4 regions of the Shewanella sp. 30m-14 genome follow, and region 2 is predicted to be linked to each of the others. Evidence: predicted binding sites of a transcription regulator. Region 2 holds the regulator's gene; each other region holds the start of a gene.
The links. The regulator ArgR, encoded in region 2, controls arginine synthesis, uptake and breakdown. The targets are predictions, from matches to a motif close to ANTGAATANNTATTCANT.
Positions count from the first base shown of each region.

Region 1: the regulator ArgR is predicted to act here: its motif matches at 3,760-3,777, upstream of argC (N-acetyl-gamma-glutamyl-phosphate reductase).
Region 3: the regulator ArgR is predicted to act here: its motif matches at 2,333-2,350, upstream of ACVBIU_RS19810 (aspartate aminotransferase family protein).
Region 4: the regulator ArgR is predicted to act here: its motif matches at 1,694-1,711, upstream of gltB (glutamate synthase large subunit).

Region 1 is NZ_JBRILW010000018.1:96,054-101,605, forward strand. It holds gene ACVBIU_RS14115 (argininosuccinate synthase) at 1-696, opposite strand, end outside; gene ACVBIU_RS14120 (ornithine carbamoyltransferase) at 769-1,674, opposite strand; gene argB (acetylglutamate kinase) at 1,690-2,496, opposite strand; gene argC (N-acetyl-gamma-glutamyl-phosphate reductase) at 2,518-3,510, opposite strand; gene argE (acetylornithine deacetylase) at 3,787-4,938, shown strand; gene ppc (phosphoenolpyruvate carboxylase) at 5,106-5,552, shown strand, end outside.
Region 2 is NZ_JBRILW010000004.1:202,781-208,332, reverse strand. It holds gene rplU (50S ribosomal protein L21) at 1-109, opposite strand, end outside; gene ispB (octaprenyl diphosphate synthase) at 392-1,363, shown strand; gene mdh (malate dehydrogenase) at 1,475-2,410, opposite strand; gene argR (transcriptional regulator ArgR) at 2,763-3,233, shown strand; gene ACVBIU_RS04885 (cupin domain-containing protein) at 3,487-3,948, shown strand; gene ACVBIU_RS04880 (Dyp-type peroxidase) at 4,029-4,961, opposite strand; gene ACVBIU_RS04875 (ABC transporter ATP-binding protein) at 5,208-5,552, opposite strand, start outside.
Region 3 is NZ_JBRILW010000040.1:6,896-12,447, reverse strand. It holds gene ACVBIU_RS19820 (prolyl oligopeptidase family serine peptidase) at 1-601, shown strand, start outside; gene ACVBIU_RS19815 (HDOD domain-containing protein) at 763-1,905, shown strand; gene ACVBIU_RS19810 (aspartate aminotransferase family protein) at 2,576-3,793, shown strand; gene astA (arginine N-succinyltransferase) at 3,927-4,946, shown strand; gene astD (succinylglutamate-semialdehyde dehydrogenase) at 4,956-5,552, shown strand, end outside.
Region 4 is NZ_JBRILW010000012.1:81,668-87,219, forward strand. It holds gene ACVBIU_RS10790 (Hpt domain-containing protein) at 1-190, opposite strand, end outside; gene ACVBIU_RS10795 (TIGR01212 family radical SAM protein) at 401-1,318, opposite strand; gene gltB (glutamate synthase large subunit) at 1,828-5,552, shown strand, end outside.

The sequences.
Region 1 (5,552 bases), on a different contig from region 2:
CACATACTCAGGTTGATTTGGCGCATCTTCTGGTGCAACGGTCATGGTCCATACGCCTTTTGATGGCTCGTTCCACGGATCTTCTAACTCACCACCTTCATGAGAAATATGCCAAGCATTAGCATCACGGCTATAGATCTTAGTGGCAGATGCTGACGTGGCAATATTACGCTCTGCGAGGTAATCAAGCAGGTCTTCACGGCTCACCATTTCCCACTCACGCCAAGGCGCAATTACGGTTAAATCTGGTGCTAATGCAGCAAAGCAACCTTCGAAACGTACCTGATCATTACCTTTACCCGTACAGCCATGGCATACCGCATCTGCGCCCACTTTACGTGCGATTTCAACCTGCGCCTTTGCAATAATCGGTCTCGCCATTGACGTACCTAAAAGGTAGGTTCCTTCGTAAATCGCCCCAGTTGCGATAGTCGGGTAGATATAATCGGCCACCAGCTCTTCTTTTAAGTCAACGATGTAACACTCAGATGCACCTGAAGCGATAGCTTTTTCATACAAGCCTTCTAGCTCTGCATCGCCTTGACCTACATCGGCACAGAAGGCGACGATTTCGCAATCGTTATAGGTTTCTTTTAACCAAGGAATGATTGCAGAAGTATCTAGGCCGCCTGAATACGCTAAAACAACTTTTTTAACACCTGCATGCTTACTTACTGCTGAATTTACATTAGACATCATATTTTCCTACTAGCTGTTTTTTTATGTCGATCCGCTAATGCAGATTGATAGTTGTTTTTATGAAATTAATTAGCTTAAAAGCGTTACAAGCACTGCGTTTTGCGCATGCATTCTGTTTTCGGCTTGGTGCAAAATAAGTGAGCCTTCGCCATCAACAACCTCAGCGGTAACTTCAACTTCGCGGTACGCTGGTAAACAATGCATAAAGTGTTTAGCACCTGCCTTTTGCATTAACTGTGCATTAACTTGGTAAGGCTTAAACTTGGCCTCAATTTCCTCCATTGATGCAGAGTCGCCCATAGAGATCCAAGTGTCGGTGTAGATCGCATTATGGTCTTCGATCGCAGCAATGTCTGAGCTCAAAGTCAGTTTGCCGCCATGCTTAGCAGCCAGCTCTTGCGCCTCACACACAACTTTTCCGTCTGGAAAATGGCCTGGAGGACAAATCACGGTTAACTGAGCCCCTAAGATGGCTGCACCAAACATCAATGAATGGGTCACGTTATTACCGTCACCAACATAAGCTAGCTTCACCTTGCTTACATCATCATATTGTTCAGCCAAAGTTAGAAAGTCTGCTAGACCTTGGCAAGGATGGTAAAGATCAGATAACGCGTTAACCACCGGCACTGTGCCATGCTCAGCAAGTTCTTCAATTGTCGAGTGTAAGAAAGTCCTGGCAACAATGGCATCTGCCCAACAAGAAATATTGGCCGCAAAATCTGATACAGGTTCACGCTTACCTAGCGCGCCATTTTGCTGATCTAAATATAAACAATGACCACCCAATTTATTGATACCGATATCAAAGCTCACTCGAGTTCTCAGCGATGGTTTTTCAAATAGCATCACCACACTTTTTCCTTCTAGAGCATGTTTGTATTCAGCAGGGTTACGCTTAATATTTTTCGCCAAAGCCAGTAAGTCGAGTAACTGCTGCTGGCTTAAATCTTTTATCGATAGTAAATGTTGCATAAGATGGCTCTCCTATTACTGAATTTGTGGCTGGATCTGTGTGCCAACTGTCTCGCCTTTGCTTAACGCGATTAATTGCTTTGCATGACGCCAAGAAGCAATCTGTACGGTTTGCCCCATGGACTCTGCAACATCTAATGCAGCTTCCACCTTGACCCTCATTCCTTTCTCGATAACACCGATCTTGGTCAGCTCATTGACTTGCTCTCTATTCAAACTCGTAATTAACTGGCCCTTACCATCAAGCACACCTGAAACATCTGATAGTAAAACCAATGAACCTGAAACCAACTTAGCTAGGGCCGTTGCCGCCTGATCGGCATTAACATTTAGCATCTTGCCTTCTTCACTAATTGCGATGGAGCTCACAATTGGCATCCAACCTTTTGATAAAACAAATTCAAGATAACTAGCATCTTTGGGCTCAACCTCACCGACTAACCCTAACTGCGGATCTTTAATTGTTGCCGTCATCATTCCAGCATCCGCAAGGCTCATACCTAAACTGGTTACACCCGCTTTAATTGCTGCCGCTTGCAATATTTTGTTTGAAGTCCCCGCCAATGCCCCCACTACAATAGGAATATGCTCTTGCGGGGTGACTCTTAAACCATCAAGCTTTTCCGATGTAAAACTATTCGCTTTTAGCTGTTCATCAACTAAACAGCCACCGCCATGCACCATAATCAGAGGCTGGTCATTAGCGATTATGCTTGCTGCAGCTTGCATTAACCGCTCCATTCCCATCTCACACTGTAACAATGCGCCACCAACCTTGAGCACCATAACGGGCTTAGCTTGCGTCGTTGTAAAATTAGTCATGTTCACCTCCATTCTCCCAACTCATGCTGTTACTGACGCATCAAAATGAATCTTTATGCACTGAAGCGCTTGACTTGCGGCCCCTTTCATTAAGTTATCAATAGCGCTAGCGATAACCAAATAACCATTCTGTTCATCGAACTTCCAACCTAGATGACAATTGGGTGTTTGCACCACATCATCCACCTTAGGGAATTGATTTTGTTTTACCGTGACAAGCTCGGCAGAGTCATAATATTGATACGCTGTTTCAATATCGCTAACTGAAGTGCCCGCAACTAATTGCACCGTGATGGTTGCAAGAATACCGCGTTTAAAATTACCAAGATGGGGAGTAAAGATAACCTCTTGCCCTAATTGAGTGGCAATCTCTGGCTGGTGCCTGTGACCAAGTACCCCATAAGGGGTCAAGCTTACCTCGCAAAAGCTGGTATGCAGTTGAGCTTTTCTGCCGGCCCCGGTCACACCACTAACGGCATTAATTACGGGTAAAACATCGGTCAGCAAATGCGCAATAGGTTTAAGTGCTGTTAGCGATGCTGTTGGATAACAACCTGGTACAGCAATCATCTTACTACTGGCTATCTGCTCTGCATTCCACTCGGCTAAACCATAAACAGCATTAGCAAGTACATCAGGATATTCATGAGTAAAACCATACCACTTAGGATATTGTGCTATATCGGAAAACCGATATGCACCGCTTAAATCAAATACCGCTAATCCTTGCTGATAAAACCAAGCAGCTAAGTGCAAACTTACCGCATGGTCAGTCGCTAGTACGACGGCATCAGCTGTCGCAACGATAGTTTGTTTAGCACCCTCCGTGAGCGGATTTAAGCTCAGTGATATATGACTGTAAGCCGGATAAAGCTCAGACAGAGGCTTGCCCTTGTCGAGGCTGTTTTCAGATACATAAAGACCTTGAACCGACAATGTCGATTCGGCATTTATAAGAGAGGTGATCTGTGCGCCCGTGTAACCACTAGCGCCAATAATGGCTATATTTTTCATAGTCTATGACTTTAAAACCTTAATCTTGAATTTAGATGACAAAACGGAAAAAAGAATGGGCACAACTTAAGCCCTGGCTGAACACCATTAATGACAAGATTATCGTCGCAGGAAGTGGGTATGATTAACCTTAATTACTATTAATTTAACCAGATTGAACATATATACTCTCATTAAACAGATCATCGAAGTGTGGTAGTTGTCTTAGCTGTTTGATAGACTAACACGCAAAATTAATTATGCAATATATTTGAATATATATTTAGGTATTTTTTAATGAAAGCACTTCCAGAGATTAAAAGTAGTTTTAGCCAACTGATTGCAACACCCTCTATTAGTGCACTCGAAGCTGAGCACGACATGAGCAATAAAGCTGTCATAGAACTATTGCATACTTGGTTTAGCGATTTAGGGATGCAGTGCCAGTCTGTACCTGTGACAGATACTCGTGACAAATACAATCTAGTCGCATCGTTTGGTCAAGGCCAGGGAGGGTTATTGCTGGCAGGGCATACAGATACCGTCCCTTTTGATGAAGGGCGCTGGAGCCAGGACCCATTTTCATTAGTAGAAAAAGATAATCGTTGGTATGGCCTTGGGACCTGTGACATGAAAGGCTTTTTTGCTTTAGTGCTAGAGGCACTAAAAGAGCTACCAATGGATAAGTTTAAGCGTCCATTGCATATCTTAGCCAGTGCCGACGAAGAAACGACCATGAACGGCGCGAAGGCATTTGCAGCAGCGAAATCAATTTCGCCTGATTATGCCATTATCGGTGAGCCCACCAGCCTAAAGCCGGTGTATATGCATAAAGGGCATTTTACCCAAGGTATACGAGTGACTGGTCGCAGTGGTCACTCTTCAGATCCAGCAAAAGGACTTAATGCTATCGAGGTCATGCACTTGGTTACAGGACAACTCCTCAAGCTAAAACAGCACTTAGCCGATAATTATCGAGAAGATGCCTTTAGTGTGCCCTATCCAACCATGAATTTTGGACATATCCATGGCGGGGACGCGGCCAATAGGATCTGTGGCTGCTGCGATCTACATATTGACCTTCGACCCATCCCCAGTCTCGCACTAGCCGATTTAGAGTTAATGGTTGCCAACTATCTTGAACCAGTGTGCAATCATTATCCTGGCTGTATCAGCGTTGCGCCTTTATACCCAGGTTCAGAGGCGTTTGCAGATAAAAAAGATGGCAGCTGGACCCAGTTGGTAGCACAACTCAGTGAAAGCCAGCCAGAAGTGGTTAACTATGCCACCGAAGCGCCGTATATCAGTACGCTAGGTTGCCAAACCTTAGTACTCGGCCCCGGTAGTATTGAGCAAGCTCATCAACCTGATGAGTTTTTAGATCTTTCGTATATCGAACGTACAAAAGATCTATTAAAAAAGCTTATTTATCACGCATGTATAAAGTAATTACTATTATCCATCCACTTTACCGCTCAAAGTATAGTCAGTACTTACATGGGCATACCTAAAAAGTGATGTACAACACATTCAAGCACGATATTTTAATCTGGATCATTGCCTAGCACAGCGCTGCTAGGTATTGTGATCGATTAGCTTACCGATATGGAGCACGTATGGTAGACATGTATGCCTCGCTAAGGTCTAACGTTGGAACCTTAGGGCAGATTTTAGGTGACACAATCCGCACCGATCTAGATGATGCTTTCTTAGATAAAATTGAACAAATCCGTCATCTAGCAAAAAGCTCTCGCCAAGGCGATGATGCCGCTCGTGAAGAGATGCTGACTTTACTGTCTTCTTTAAACGACGACGAACTCGTTCCTTTTGCTAAAGCTTTTAACCAATTTTTAAATCTGGCGAATATCGCAGAACAGTTCCATACCATCAGTCGTAATTGTGACGAATTAGTCTGTGTTCCAGACCCCGTTGAACAGTTGCTAGGACGTATGCTCGGCGGTAAAATCGACCAAGATAAGGTGCTAGCCTGCTTAAAGACACTGGATATTGATCTGGTGCTGACTGCGCATCCGACAGAAATCTCTCGCCGCACTCTCATTCAG
Region 2 (5,552 bases):
GGTCAAATTCGATAGTTTCGCCTGTAGCGACTTCTAATTTCTCTAAACGAACTGTATGGCCGGCTTCAACGCGATGTTGCTTGCCGCCACTTTGAAAAACAGCGTACATAGCTATTTTACTCCGATATTTCTAACACGCCGCTCAAAACATATTTGTTTGATGCAGGGGTGCTATAAAAGCTTTAATGACAATGGTCGCGGAGTTTACGCTAAGAACAGGCTGCTGACAAGCCTTAATTAACTTAGAATAAAAAAAGACCCAAATAACTCTCACATTCATCTACAACTACTGTCTTGTACCGTAAATTTAGGTAGAATCCAATTATTATAACATTAAGCCTTAATTGAGCTGCAATGTTACTCAGCAGCCAACAAGAACTAGAGCCTACTTATGGATTTAAACGCCATTCGTCAATTGACTGATAGCGATATGCAAGCTGTCAATCAACTGATCTATAAACAACTAGAGTCAGATGTTGCCCTAATTAATCAACTTGGGTTCTACATTATTAACGGTGGCGGTAAACGCTTGCGACCTCTGCTATCTATTCTAGCAGCTCGCGCCATTGACTATAAAGGTGAATCTCACCTTAAATTAGCAGCCATTATCGAATTCATTCACACCGCGTCACTTTTACATGATGATGTTGTTGACGAGTCGATGTTGCGACGCGGCAGAAAAACTGCCAACGCCCTATTCGGTAATAGCGCTAGTGTATTAGTCGGTGACTTCTTATATACCCGCTCGTTCCAAATGATGACGGAACTCAAGTGCCTAGACGTGCTAGAGATCCTCGCTGACGCAACAAACGTGCTCGCGGAAGGTGAAGTCCTACAATTGATGAATTGTAATGACCCTGACACCACAGAAGACAGCTACATGCGCGTCATCTATTGCAAGACAGCCAAGCTATTTGAAGCCGCTACTCGCCTTGCAGGTTTGCTCGCAGACAGCCCTATTGAGGTGCAAACCGCACTAGCTGAATACGGTAAGTATTTAGGTACAGCATTCCAGTTAACCGACGATCTTCTCGATTACACAGCAGAAACAGAAGAGCTAGGTAAAAACATCGGTGACGACTTAGCTGAGGGTAAGCCTACACTGCCGCTTATTTTTGCTATGGCAAATGGTAACGACACTGAAAAGACGCTTATCCGTGAAGCTATCGAGAAAGGTGACGGAACTGAGCATATCGAGGTGATCCTTGCCGCACTTAAAAACTGTGGTGCATTGGAGTACACAGAGAAGCGCGCTATCGAGGAGTCTGACAAGGCCATTGCAGCACTGGCCATCATTCCAGAGTCCGATTATAAAGAAGCGCTCATCTCGCTTGCGAGAATAGCAACTCAACGCAGTAACTAAGAGAGAAGTAACTAATTATTCTCTTTAAATTAGCACCTTGATGCCATTGAGAAACAAAAAAGGAGCCTAAGGCTCCTTTTTTATTATGACCCACAAGAGGTCAGTCATCGTTTATTTAACGAATTCGATACCCAGCACAATATCAGCCTTTAGTGTATCTAGCATAGCGTCACGAGCATTCGCTTCAAATGCGCTTACATCGCCATAAGCAAGGACTTGCTCAACACCGTTCTTACCAAGTACAACAGGTTGTGCAAAGAACTCAGTATGCTCACTGCCGCCATCAACATAGGCGCATTCAATCACATTTGCTTCACCTTGAAGACCACGAACAAGTGATAAGCCGAAACGACATGCAGCTTGCCCCATAGATAGAGTTGCGCTACCGCCACCCGCTTTAGCTTCAACAACTTCCGTACCCGCATTCTGGATACGTGTCGTTAATGCTGCAACTTCTGCATCGGTAAAGCTTACGCCTTCAATTTGTGACAGCAGCGGAAGAATCGTCACTCCACTGTGCCCACCGATAACATTAACTTTAACGTCTGCAACGTTTAAGCCTTTTGCTTCAGCAACGAACGTTTCTGAACGGATAACATCCAACGTTGTAACACCGAACAAACGGTTCTTGTCGTAAACACCCGCTTTTTTCAATACTTCAGCAGCAATGGCTACGGTTGTATTTACAGGGTTTGTAATGATACCGATTAATGCCGTAGGGCAAGTCGCGGCACATTTTTCAACTAGATTACGAACTATACCTGCATTGATGTTAAATAGATCTGAACGATCCATACCCGGCTTACGAGCAACACCCGCAGAGATAAGTACAACATCAGCACCTTCTAGTGCAGCAGTAGGATCTTCACCAGCGAAACCTTTTACTTCTACCGCAGTAGGGATGTGGCTTAAGTCAACCGCAACACCTGGCGTAACAGGGGCAATATCATAAAGCGACAATTTTGAACCCGCAGGTAATTGAGTTTTTAACAGTAGGGCAAGCGCCTGGCCAATACCACCAGCAGCACCAAGTACAGCAACTTTCATAATGATCTCCGTCAATTCTCAGATTTTTGTGATTTAGATCCACCTTTCCAATGCCGCAACAGTACTGGATTCACAAAAAAAATTCAATTATCCCTTAGTCGTGTTGAATATAATCTAGAACGCTAATGTAAGATGGTAAATGAGTAAAGTGAGTGTACATCAGCGATACAGAGCTAAAACCATAATAAATTAGCATAACAAAATTTAGAATAATCATTCTAACTTAAGTTGAATCATTGAGTCTAACTGGGTTTATTAATGAATTTTTATTCAAAAAAACGAATACCAATTGACAAAAACGGCGAAAATATTCATGATGAAGCAGATTTTTTTGAATAAAGAATAATAATATATGCAAGCTAGTAAAAGCCCAGATGATTTAGTTAAGACGTTCAAATCTATTTTAAAAGAGGAGCGTTTTGGCTCTCAAAGTGAAATTGTTATCGCCCTTCAAGCAGAAGGCTTTAGCAATATAAACCAATCTAAAGTTTCTCGTATGCTAAGTAAGTTTGGCGCGGTTAGAACCCGCAACGCAAAGCAAGAGATGGTTTACTGCCTTCCAGCAGAGCTTGGCGTTCCTACTGCCGGAAGCCCGCTTAAAAACCTGGTACTGGATGTTGACCATAACCAAGCCATGATTGTTGTCAGAACTAGCCCTGGTGCAGCGCAATTAATCGCGCGTCTACTCGACTCAATAGGTAAGCCTGAGGGTATTTTGGGGACTATTGCTGGTGATGATACGATTTTCATCTGTCCATCTAGTATCCATAGCATTGAAGACACGCTAGAGACAGTTAAGTCACTGTTTAATTATGCTGATTAATTACGCCGACTAAACATAAAGCGACGATTTTTTTAAATGCTGTACCCTCAGGGCTACAGCATTTTTTGTTTGTTGCATAATCAGCCTCCATCACTCGACCGTTTACCTAGGCTCTGCACCGTAACCCAATCATTTAGCTTAATGCCCCCTGTATGAAACACTATGTTTTATACAATATATTGAATAGCAGCTTCTCTCTCGAGCAATAATCGTTATAATCCTCAATGACAGTACTGTTAGTCGAGGGCAAATAATGAATAAAAGTAAAATAATAAATATCAACGATATATGCTGGGAATCTTGGCAGCATGAAGATCAGTATGCCAGCGAGCAAAAGCACATTGGCGATACCGCCGGTGGAGAAAAAATTGGCGTGACCATGGAACGCTTAGCGCCAGGTAAGTCCTCAGCTGTTGCCCATTACCATACAAAAGAAGAAGAGCATATCTACGCGATGCATGGCGAAGCGACGCTATACATTGACGGCGAGCCTCACCCTTTTAGTCAGGGAGAATATATCTGCTTTAACGCTGACACGGGTGTGTCTCATAAACTCGTCAATCATAGTGAGCAAGAGTTTGTTTTTCTGGTCGTTGGTAACCGAGACATACATGACGTAGTTGTGTACCCAGAAAATAACAAGGTGCTAGTAAAATCTGTCAACGAAGTTTACGCCAAACGCCCCACCAATTATTGGGATAAAGACGAAGCTTAGCGCGAATAATTCACTTTGTTACGCCCAATAAAAAACGCACTTTACTGTGCGTTTTTTATGAGTCAGTAAAACCTTGCGAATTAGCCCGCTGTAATCATAAAGTCTAATGATGGCGCAAAGAATGACGAACCTGTTAATGCTTGAGTAAAATGCATTAAATGGTCATGGTTGCCTTCACTATCGCCATGCACCATGCTCTCTAGCATCTTTTCGAAATTAACTGAATTGCGGCAAGTAGAGATAAACATCAAGCCTTGCTCTTTAACTGAACCATAAGGCATGCTTTGCCTTAAGATCTCCATAGACTTACCTTCACTGTCTTTCAGGTTAACACGCTTAATGTGGCTCGTAAGCGGTTTATCAGCCGATGCATACTCGATATTGTCCGCTTTAGTACGCCCAATAACATCTTCTTGCTTCTTGACTGGCAGACGGTTCCACTTACTTAAGTTATGGGCAAACTTTTGTACATGAATATAACTTCCGCCTTTAAAACGGCTGTCTTCCTCGCCGATTAATGCAACTTCCTGACGACTACGTCCTTTAGGGTTCTCGGTGCCATCAACAAAGCCGCTCAAATCACGAGAGTCCATGAATCTAAAGCCACGCTCTTCATCAATGAGTTCAACTAAGCCTTCAAACATTTGATTAACTTCGTTAGCCACCAAGTGCAGAATATCAAAACGATCACAACGGATATGTACAAATAGATCATACTCGATAGCCGGCGCATCTCGATTACCTCGATTCATCGCAGGGAAAGGTTTTAGCTCTTCTGGTCGAGCATGGGGGTATAAGGTGTCCCAATAATTAGCACCAATGGCAACAAAACCATTAAAGGCACTATCAGAATATTGATCTGCTAATTCATAAATATACTGAGCCACATTCGCCACACAAGGGCGCATGTCAGACTCAACACTATCATTAGCATTAAACATTAAGTAGACACTGTGCAAGTTTCCTTCTGCACAAACTCCAAGCTGTTCACGAGGCATAACCTGACTATCCATTATTATAAGTAACCCTTAGCATAATTAATTTTCGGCAACATTATGGACAACTTTAGTGATTAATATCATTAACTGACGCACAATAACTAAAATCAATAGTCAATTCCTTGAACTAACTACAACTTAAGCAAGCAAGAAAATCTACTTTGCTCACATTATCTCACATGTAAAATAACTAAAACGCGTCTGTAAGCGGTGATGGCTTAACGATTAAGCGACTAGGACTGAGTGATTAAACTCTTTTAACTAGAACAAAACCAAACTATGGTTCTGACACGCTATAGCGACCCGCTGGCCAAGTACTAAGTCTCGCTGCGGACTGTGGATCTCTATGACAGTTTCATCGACCTGAACTTGATATTGGCAGATATTTCCTAAAAAGCGTCGCTCAATCACTTCGCCAACACCGTTAGCATCCGCTTTCAATAATAAGTGCTGAGGCCTTAGCAGCACTTCAGCCGTGGAACCGACTGGCAGCTTAAGTAAACTTTCACTCACGATTTCACCAATGCTAGTGGCAATGCAATAGTCACTAATAACTTCAGCCTTAAGGTAATTCCCCGCTCCTAGAAAATCTGCGACATATTTATC
Region 3 (5,552 bases), on a different contig from region 2:
CCATAACTTACTCGCTCAACAAGGCTACGTGGTGATGGACATGGATTACCGTGGTTCTAAAGGATATGGACGTGATTGGCGCACGGCGGTTTACCGTCAAATGGGCACGCCAGAAGTTGAAGATCTTAAAGATGGTGTTAACTGGATGGCGGCTAACGTCAATGTTGATGCGGGTAAGGTTGGCACTTATGGTGGTTCTTACGGTGGTTTCTTAACATTTATGGCGTTATTTAATGAGCCTGAGTTATTCCAAGCGGGAGCTGCTCTGCGCCCTGTGACCGACTGGGCACATTATAACGCGCCATACACATCAAACATTTTAAATACGCCAGATGTCGATCCTATCGCTTATGAGCGTAGCTCGCCAATTGAACATGCACAGGGATTACAAAAACCATTGCTTATTATGAGTGGCGTATTGGATGACAACGTGTTTTTTCAAGATAGCGTGCGTCTAGTGCAGCGTTTGATTGAGCTTGAAAAGCCGATGTTTGAAACGGCGATTTATCCGGTGGAGCCACATGGCTTCCGTCAGCCATCGAGTTGGTTGGATGAATACCGCCGTATCCACAAGCTATTTGAGCAAGAACTTAAAAAATAGCTTTGAATTTAGTGCTTAAGCTAAAGGCTCCCATAGGGAGCCTTTTTGCTTTGATTAATTCGTCCAGAAGGTGGGTTCTGTATTTTTTATCCGTCAGCTTTAGCAAAACTTATGTTTAATGGGTAGACTGGTAGCAATAGTTATAGGGAGCATGTTTATCAGTGGCAATTTCGGTCGCAGGTGGGGTTAAGCCTGCACAAATCATAGAGATAGAACATCGACTACTAAAGCAGTTGATCGTCGGTCGGGGTAAGTCTATTAGCATGGACGATGAGCCTAATGCCGATCTAGAAGATGATGCCAATAAACTAGAGATTGAACGTGAGGCCATCCGTGAAAGGTTAGCTAAGCAGAATCAAGCCAAGGCCATCTTTGAGGCTGTCTCTTCGCAATTGCTAAGCAGTGTGAATAACAGCATTGAGCATCAACTCTCGTCACCGGAGCAGGTACTTAAGCAGTCAAAGCTAGATGATAAACAGATCATCTTGCTAGAGTTGCTCTATTCAGATCAGGTTGACTTAGCGCGTATTCGACCATTGGTCACCGCTCTACCTTGGCTTGAGCGTGACTTAGTGAATATGGTTAACAGTTCCACCTTTAGGCACCGTAGGCCTAAGTCTTCTGATGTGCAGGTAACCGATGTTAAGTTGGTGCTTAACTATATTGGGATTGAAAACCTCCAGGCATTAGTACCTTATTTTTGCCTTAGAAATTTAATGCCTACAGGGCAACCGCAGATGCTGTGGTTGACTCGAAAATTTTGGCGTTACAGTATCGTAGCCGCTATTGCTGCCCAAGCTTTAGCTGCCATACACCAAAAAGCCCCAGCCTTTATTTATAGTTGTAGCTTAATGAGCCAACTGGGTGCCACTTGTGTGATTAATCAATGTGCAACGACATTTGATGACATGTGGGGGACGTGGCTTAGAGAGGCGAGCGCAAGCCGAGATAAAGAGCTCTATGATGCGGTGATGGCAACAGAGTTTCCTGCAAGTGATGTGTACCAGCAAGTCTTAAGTCATGGTCGGACGCTTAATTGGCAACTCCTTAGCTTACTTAAGTTTGATGAGAGCCGCTTGACCAAAACCTTTAAGTCGATCGATACAAGCCTTAAATACGCAGAACTTGATGAAGACTCGGCGTTAATAGAACGCGCTAATTGCTACGCCAAAGTCTATCTACTAAAAGAAGTAGACAATATTAGCGCTGCAGAATGCCGATTAATGTTTGATTATTACCAGCTCTCGCAGCAAGAACAGATCCGTTTGGACGCGCAAAACTTCCGTAAGCTTACCCTGTTTTAAGCTGGCCATTGTGCCATGCCTTAATTAAATCGAGTGAATAAACCTGTTTTGAGGTTCGCTTTCTATTCGCTTTTAGCCGAGTTAATAGATTAACCTTTCCACTTTGTGTAAAAAACTTGTTTGAAATCGATTATTGTTACAGCAGGTCTGGTTGAATTTTAAACTAAGTGGCAATGCTTGTTATTTAGCTTTTTGAGCCTTTTATGTGCACTTTATGCAATATTGAGCAGACGCAACATGACCCGGTTTGAGTCGCTATAAATGGTATACAATATTGGTTGACTTGTAAGGCCTGTAATTTATCGATTTAAACGGGTGTTTTATCAGTGGTTATCTATATAAACCTTAACTAATTAGAACTGAATGCGGCCATTAGTTATTCATTAACTGTGAATAACTAATGGAATTGGGTGCTAGATAACTTTTTTATGACTATTTATGCTTAAAGCCCCGCTATATCTGCTTTGTTAATTCTAAAACTCAAATCTTTATGCAGTGTTTACGCTCTTCCTCCTCTTGATGATTGTTAAAAACTGGTATTTTGATCACATTTTCGCTAATAATGTCCTTCTAGCTAAACAAACAATCGCCATGTCACCAACAAAAGATAAAGACATTGAGCGGAATACGACCAGCTAATAAGGTCGATAATGACAAAGGATGAGAAGGAATGAGCGTAACTATGAATCTTACACGTGCCCAATTTGATGAAGTTATGGTGCCTAACTATGCGCCTTCAGCGGTTATTCCAGTTCGTGGCGAAGGTAGCCGAGTTTGGGATCAAGAAGGTAAAGAGTACATCGACTTTGCTGGTGGTATTGCGGTTAACTGTTTAGGTCATTGTCATCCAGCTTTGGTTGGCGCGCTAAAGACTCAAAGCGAGAAGCTTTGGCATCTATCTAACGTAATGACTAACGAGCCTGCACTAGAGCTGGCGACTAAGCTAGTTGAAGCAACATTCGCCGATCGTGTTTATTTTGCTAACTCGGGCGCTGAAGCAAACGAAGCTGCACTTAAGCTCGTTCGTCGTTATGCAATGGATAAGTTTGGCGCTGAAAAAGACCAAATTATCGCATTTGATAAAGCCTTCCACGGTCGTACTTTCTTCACTGTGAGTGTTGGTGGTCAAGCGGCTTACTCGGACGGTTTTGGTCCTAAGCCACAGAGCATTACTCATGTACCATTTAATGATATTGAAGCATTAGAAGCGGTATTTTCAGATAAAACGTGTGCAGTAATGATGGAGCCATTGCAGGGTGAAGGCGGCATTATTGATGCTGATCCTGAATTTTTAAAAGCGGTTCGTGCACTTTGTGATAAGCATAATGCATTGTTAGTTTTTGACGAAGTTCAAACAGGTGTGGGTCGTCTAGGTGAGTTATATGCTTATATGCGTGGCGATGTAGTACCTGATGTGCTGACAACAGCAAAAGCGCTTGGTGGTGGTTTCCCAATTGCAGCCATGCTAACGACTAAAGAGATCGCTGATCACCTTAAGATTGGTACTCACGGTTCTACCTATGGCGGTAACCCGCTAGCTTGTGCAGTGGGCAATGCAGTGATGGATGTGGTTAATACTCCAGAAGTACTGAACGGCGTAAAACACCGTGAACAACTATTACGCGATGGCTTGAAGAAGATTAACGACAAGTACGATGTATTCTCTGAAATCCGTGGCCAAGGTCTATTGATTGGTGCGGTGGTTAACAATAAGTACCAAGGGCGCGCTAAAGAATTCTTAGTTGCCGCTATTAACGAAGGCGTTATGAGCCTAGTTGCTGGTGCAAATGTTGTTCGCTTTACGCCTTCTTTAGTGATCCCAGAAGCCGATATTGCGGAAGGTCTAGCGCGTTTTGAACGTGCTGTAGCTAAAGTTGTCGAAGCCTAAAAGGCATACGGAGTGTTATCAATGATAACGCTCCTTTTTTGTCTTTAGGATAACTTGAACGTTTCTTGAGCTGTGCTTGTCAAATATTGATAAGGCTGACAGATACGACAAGTGATAGCGAGGAGACTCCTAGATGCTAGTTATACGTCCAATCCGATCGACTGACTTTAAAGCGCTATATCAAATAGCTGAAGAGTCAGGGCATGGATTCACATCTCTACCGGTAAATGAAGCACTACTCCGCAGCAAAATTGCTCGAGTAGAAGAATCATTTACTAAGCAGATCGATAAACCTTTCGATGAAGGTTACTTGATGGTACTAGAAGATACCGAAACCGGTGAGGTTGTGGGTACTTGTGGTATTGAGGCTGCGGTAGGTATGGTCGATGCTTTTTACCATTATCGATTAGGGACAGAGGTTTACCACTCTGAGCAAATCGATGTACGTAATGAGGTCGAAACCTTAACCCTTTGCCACGATTACACTGGCGCAGCCGAGCTTTGTACACTTTTCCTACGTGGAAGCTACCGTAAAAATAATAACGGCCGCATGCTTTCAAGAAGTCGCTTTCTGTTTCTTGCTCAGCACGCTGAGCGCTTTGGTGAAACGGTTATTGCAGAGATGCGTGGTGAGAGTGACGAAGATGGTAACTCACCTTTTTATGGCTGGCTGCAAGAGCACTTCTTAGGGATCGATTTTGTGCAGGCCGACTATCTTTCAGGCTTAAGCCAAAAAGCATTTATGGCAGAAATGATGCCTAAGAATGCGGTTTACGTATGTTTATTGCCAAAAGAAGCGCAAAAGGTCATTGGTGAAGTTCATGCCAATACTCGTCCAGCACTTAACCTGCTGCAAGCGGAAGGTTTTAGGTGCCGTGGTTATGTTGATATTTTTGATGGTGGCCCGACAGTTGAATGCCATATAAATGATATTCGCTCGGTACGTGAAAGTCGTTTACTAACCATTACCATAGGTGACACGCCAGTCGGTGCTGCAAGCTATATCGTTTCAAATACCCAATTAGCCGATTATCGGGCTACAGCTGCTAATTTAGTTGTAGTCGAAGACAGCGATGACGTGATCTTAGATGCACAAACTGCAGCAGCCCTTATGGTTGCAGATGGTGAGCAGATCCGTGTATTGCCAATGTAGGAATAGAAAATGACACAATTTATTGAAGGTAAGTGGGTTGCAGGTTTAGGTCACGAAGTGACATCTATTAATCCTGCCAACCAAGAAGTAATTTGGAATAGTAAAACTGCCACACCAGAGCAGGTATCTCAAGCTGTTGATGCCGCACGTAACGTGCAATTTGACTGGTTTATGCTTGGCTTTGATGCACGCCTAGCCATTGTTGAAGCTTATCGCGATCAACTTGAAGCTCACAAAGCCGAAATGGCTGAAGTGATTGCACAAGAAACCGGTAAGCCACAGTGGGAAACTGCGACAGAAGCAGGCGCAATGATCGGCAAGATCGGCCTTTCTGTTGCTGCTTACCATAAGCGTACTGGTACATCTGAAAACGATACACCTGCAGGCCGTGCGGTATTACGCCATAAGCCACATGGTGTAGTTGCGGTATTTGGGCCCTATAACTTCCCTGGCCATCTACCAAATGGTCACATAGTACCTGCGCTGCTTGCGGGTAATACCGTGGTGTTTAAGCCATCAGAACTGACGCCAAAAGTCGCTGAGCTGATGCTTAAGCTATGGGAAAAAGCGGGTTTGCCAGCGGGTGTGATTAACCTCGTTCAAGGC
Region 4 (5,552 bases), on a different contig from region 2:
ACTTATGCGCTTCGCTACAAAGCGTATCTTTATCGTTAGCTTCTTGTGCACTGACTAGGTTGCCAACGTACTCTGGCATCAGTTGTTCAAACAAGACGACGCTTTTAAGTAGCGTACCTGCACCAATTGCACTGCAGTATTGCTCCAGTGTATTAAGATCCAGAATTGATTCTAATTCAGCCGTTGCCATTTAGGCACCTCTCAAAATATTGCCATGTATACAAAAATACGAATTTACCACATAATACCCGCTAAAATCACCGGTGCAACAACTACTGTCACACGAGGTTAAATTTACACCGATTTTAACACTTTACCAACCTATCATTAAATAAAGTAACCTTGCGGCTACCTTGCCAATCTGATACTTGAACGTTTTTCGCACAAAGCCCCTAACAGTTTAAACGCTATTTTTCAAATAGGTACCTTGACCGCCTTTTGCCTTCAGATCATCAACAATTGCCACAAGACCATTCCAACGATAGGCACACCAGTCTGGTGCTAACAACATAGGTTTTTTGGCGTAAGCGGTAACTCGATGGAAGATCACCTCTTTGGGGGTCCAGCGTATCAGTTCTCCCACGCTAAAAGCATAGGTTTCAAGCTCAAGTAAACTCATCTTGTCGTTACGCCATGCTTTGGCCATGGTGCTGCCTTCCACAATATGCAGCGGGTGCAGCTTAATGCCATCAACGCCGACGGCTAACACCTTATTTAAGGTTTCAAGATAGTCTTTATGGCTTTCACCTGGCAGCCCCAAAATCAAATGAGTACATACCTTAATGCCTAAATGACGCGCGCGCTTAACTGTATCTTCATAGGCAGCGAAGTCGTGTCCGCGGTTAATTTTCTTTAGGGTGTTGTCATTAGCCGATTGCAGGCCTAATTCTAGCCATACATCAACGCCATCATTTTGATAGCCAACTAATAGCTCCAGTACGTCATCAGGAACGCAGTCAGGCCGAGTGCCGACACAGAGCCCAACAATATCACTATCTTGTATCGCTTCATCGTACTTTTGCTTTAATACTAGGTACTCATCATAAGTACTGGTATAGGCTTGAAAATATGCAATATATTTCGATGACTTAGATGATAAGCGCTCACGCCCCTGATTAAGTTGCTCTTGAATAGAAAGCTCTGTTTTATGTTCATGACTAAACGAAGCCACATTACAATAGGTACAACCGCCCTTACCCAAAGTGCCGTCACGATTTGGACAAGTGAACTTAGCATCAATAGTCAGCTTACGGATCCGCTCACCATATTTTTGTTTGCATACACCACCGAAGGTATTAACGTAACTATCCAGTCCCAACTGCTCTATCACCTTGCGAAAAAATTTGCGCTATTTTAACCAGTTCCACAATTCATTAATTAGCGCTAGCTCAAATAACCGTAAAGACCACGCTTTACTATTAATGATTTCTTTACGTTACTAACGACTAACCTTTACTACACTCATGTTTATTTATGCATAAATACTCACAAGTAAGAGTGGTTATCATTTCACTGTATGTGCAATAAAAATCACTTTACCGAAAACAGATATAATCAACATTTTAGTTACAAATAGGCGACTAGAAAAAACCGTAAATTTCAAAATCCTTTTTATTCATAACGTTATACGTGAAGATCTGCAGTTTACGTTAAGGTAAACCGATTAATACAGGTGTATTAAACATCAATTGCAAGTTACTTTTTATGCAATAATTTGGTTTGACCTTTAACCCGCTTGAGGTTAATTTGATTGATTCGGGTGCATATCTATAGAGATTTTTTGCTTTATCTCCCGAGTTGTATCAGTTGAGGTTAGGGAGTGTAGTAATGAGCTTATATCATCCAAGTTTTGAGCGGGACAATTGTGGATTTGGGTTAATAGCCCAGATGGACGGTGAAGCAAGCCACCGTATTGTACGTACCGCGATCCATGGCCTAGACCGAATGAAGCATCGTGGCGGTATTGCTGCTGATGGCCGCACTGGCGACGGCTGTGGTCTATTAATGCAATTACCAATTAACTTCTTTAAAGCGATAGCCGAAGAAAATGAATGGCATTTAAGCCGTCGTTTCGCCGTTGGCATGCTTTTCCTTAGTCAAGATACTATCTTAGCTTCGCAAACCAAGCAGCTACTTGAACAAGAACTCCAAAAGGAAACCTTAAGTGTTGCAGGGTGGCGAAATGTGCCAGTTAATGCCGACGTACTTGGACCAATTGGTAAAGCGAGTCAACCACAGATAGTTCAAGTATTGATTAACGCCCCCATTGGCTGGCGAGAAAAAGACTTAGAACGACGCTTATATATGGCAAGGCGGCGTGTAGAGCAACAGCTTACTCACGATAAAGACTTCTATGTAGCGAGTCTTTCAGGCCAGGTCATCGTCTATAAAGGTCTGATGATGCCTGCCGACCTGCCTGCTTTTTATAGTGACTTGGCAGATATCCGCCTCCAAAGTGCAATCTGCTTATTCCACCAGCGCTTTTCAACCAATACATCACCTAAATGGCCGCTGGCTCAGCCATTTAGATATTTAGCTCACAATGGCGAAATCAACACCATTACCGGTAACCGTCAATGGGCAAGAGCGCGTGCTTATAAGTTTCACGCACCATTACTACCTGATTTACAGCAGGCAGCACCTTTCGTAAATGAAACGGGTTCTGATTCATCATCTCTGGACAACATGTTAGAGATGCTACTTGCTGGCGGTATGGATTTATATCGCGCAATGCGTCTATTGATCCCACCAGCATGGCAAAGTAACCCTGAAATGGATGCAGAGTTAAAGGCCTTCTATGACTTTAACTCGATGCATATGGAGCCTTGGGATGGTCCTGCCGGTATCGTAATGACTAACGGCCGTCACGCGGCCTGTGCCGTTGACCGAAATGGCTTGCGCCCTTCGCGTTATGTCATCACTAAAGACCGTATACTAACCTTAGCCTCTGAAGTCGGCATTTGGGATTACGCTGCAGATGAAGTGATCGAGAAAGGTCGCGTAGGACCCGGTGAGTTGTTAGTACTCGACACCCTTAATGGGCAACTTTATTCATCGTTTGAAATTGATAACGACTTAAAGCGTCGCCACCCATACAAAGAGTGGATGGCTAAAAATAGTAAAGTGCTTAAACCTGCAGAAGATTTTGGACCGAACGATCAAGGTAGACGTGAATTTGATGATGCCCAGCTGCTGCAATATCAAAAACACTTTGGCTATTCTCGTGAAGAGTTAGAGCAAGTTATTTGGGTGCTAGCTCAAAAAGGTGAAGAAGCCACAGGCTCTATGGGCGATGACACGCCGATGGCAGTGTTGTCGAAAAAATCACGTACCCTTTATGACTATTTTCGCCAAAAGTTTGCCCAGGTAACCAACCCACCTATTGACCCGCTACGTGAAAAGCACGTGATGTCGTTAACCACTTGCGCGGGTCGTGAGCAAAACCTATTCAACGAGACCACAGGTCATGCCTACCGTGTGATGTTTAACTCGCCAGTGTTGCTATATAGCGACTTCAACCAGCTAATGGCACTCGATAGCACCTACTACCGTGCCAATACCGTCGATTTAAACTATGACCTCAGTGAAGGTTTAGAAGCTGCCGTTAAACGTATCTGTGATGAAGCTGAACGTTTAGCGCGATCGGGTACCACCTTATTAGTGCTTTCAGATCGTGCAACCGCTAAATCTAAGCAAGTGATCCCAGCTGCTATGGCGGTTGGAGCAGTACAGCAAGTGCTGGTTGATAATAGCCTTCGCTGTGACACCAACATCATTGTTGAAACCGCATCAGCCCGCGATCCTCATCACTTTGCAGTGCTGCTAGGCTTTGGCGCTACGGCTGTTTACCCCTACCTTGTGTATGAGTGCATCTCTGATCTCGCTAAGCGTAACGGTGTTGAAAATACCCGTGACTTGATGCTTAACTTCCGTCATGGCATAGACAAGGGGCTGCGTAAGATCATGTCTAAGATGGGCATTAGTACCGTCGCCTCTTACCGCTGTAGTAAACAATTTGAAGCAGTCGGTCTTGCAGATGAAGTCGTCGAGCTGTGTTTTAATGGCGTGATTAGCCGAATTCAAGGAGCGACGTTCGATTTAATCGAACAAGATCAGCAACTGCTACACAAAAATGCATTTAGAGCGCACCAGCCGTTGACCCAAGGCGGATTGCTCAAATATGTTGAGGGTGGCGAATACCATTGTTTTAACCCTGATGTGGTTAACACCTTACAAGCAAGCTTGAGAGATCAAGATTACCCAAGTTATAAACGTTTCACTGAACTTGTCGATAATCGCCCAATTGCAACATTGCGTGACTTAATTGAAGTCAAAGGTGAACTTGCCCCCGTTAAAATTGAACAAGTAGAAGCAGCTAAAACCCTATACCCACGCTTTGACAGCGCCGCAATGAGTATCGGAGCCCTAAGCCCTGAAGCTCATGAGGCACTAGCCGTTGCGATGAACCGCTTAGGCGGTCGCTCAAACTCCGGTGAAGGTGGAGAAGATCCACGCCGCTTCAATACCGAAGGTAACTCGGCAATTAAGCAGATTGCGTCGGGTCGATTTGGCGTAACGGCACATTATTTAGTCAATGCTGAAGTATTACAAATCAAGGTTGCTCAAGGTGCAAAACCAGGCGAAGGCGGACAACTTCCTGGCGATAAAGTCAGCGTTGAGATTGCCGCGCTACGTAATGCTCGCCCAGGTGTGACACTGATTTCACCACCACCGCATCATGACATCTACTCGATTGAAGACTTAGCTCAGCTGATTTTTGATTTGAAACAAATCAATCCCAAAGCGCTAGTATCAGTCAAACTGGTATCTGAGCCCGGTGTCGGCACCATTGCCACCGGTGTCGCTAAAGCCTACGCCGATATGATTACCATTTCAGGGTACGACGGTGGTACTGGTGCCAGCCCTATCACCTCAGTAAAGTATGCCGGAAGCCCATGGGAGCTTGGTCTTGCCGAGGTACATCAGTCTCTGATCGCAAACGGTCTGCGTCATAAAATCCGCTTACAGGTGGATGGCGGCTTAAAAACTGGCAAGGACGTTATCAAAGCAGCACTGCTCGGCGCTGAAAGCTTTGGTTTTGGAACTGTGCCTATGATTGCTCTAGGTTGTAAATACCTACGTATTTGCCACCTCAACAACTGCGCGACGGGTGTCGCTACCCAAAATCCAAAACTGCGCAATGAGCATTACCATGGATTACCAGAACGCGTCATGACCTATTTTGAGTTTGTGGCACAGGAGATCCGTGAGTACATGGCGGCACTGGGTGTAACAGAGTTTGAAGAGATGGTAGGGCGCAGCGACTGGTTAGCAGCCATTGAGGGCGATACGGCTAAACAACAACATCTCGATTTAGCACCGATCCTATATCGCCCTAAGGTGCCAGAAAACTCAGCGGTTACATGGCGCGAAATCAATCCTCCATCAGACAAAGGTCAATTAAACCAACGTCTGGTCGCAGATTGTAAAGAGGCCGTATTAGCCGGTATATCCATTTGTGAGATGTTCAGCATCAACAATACCGACCGTTC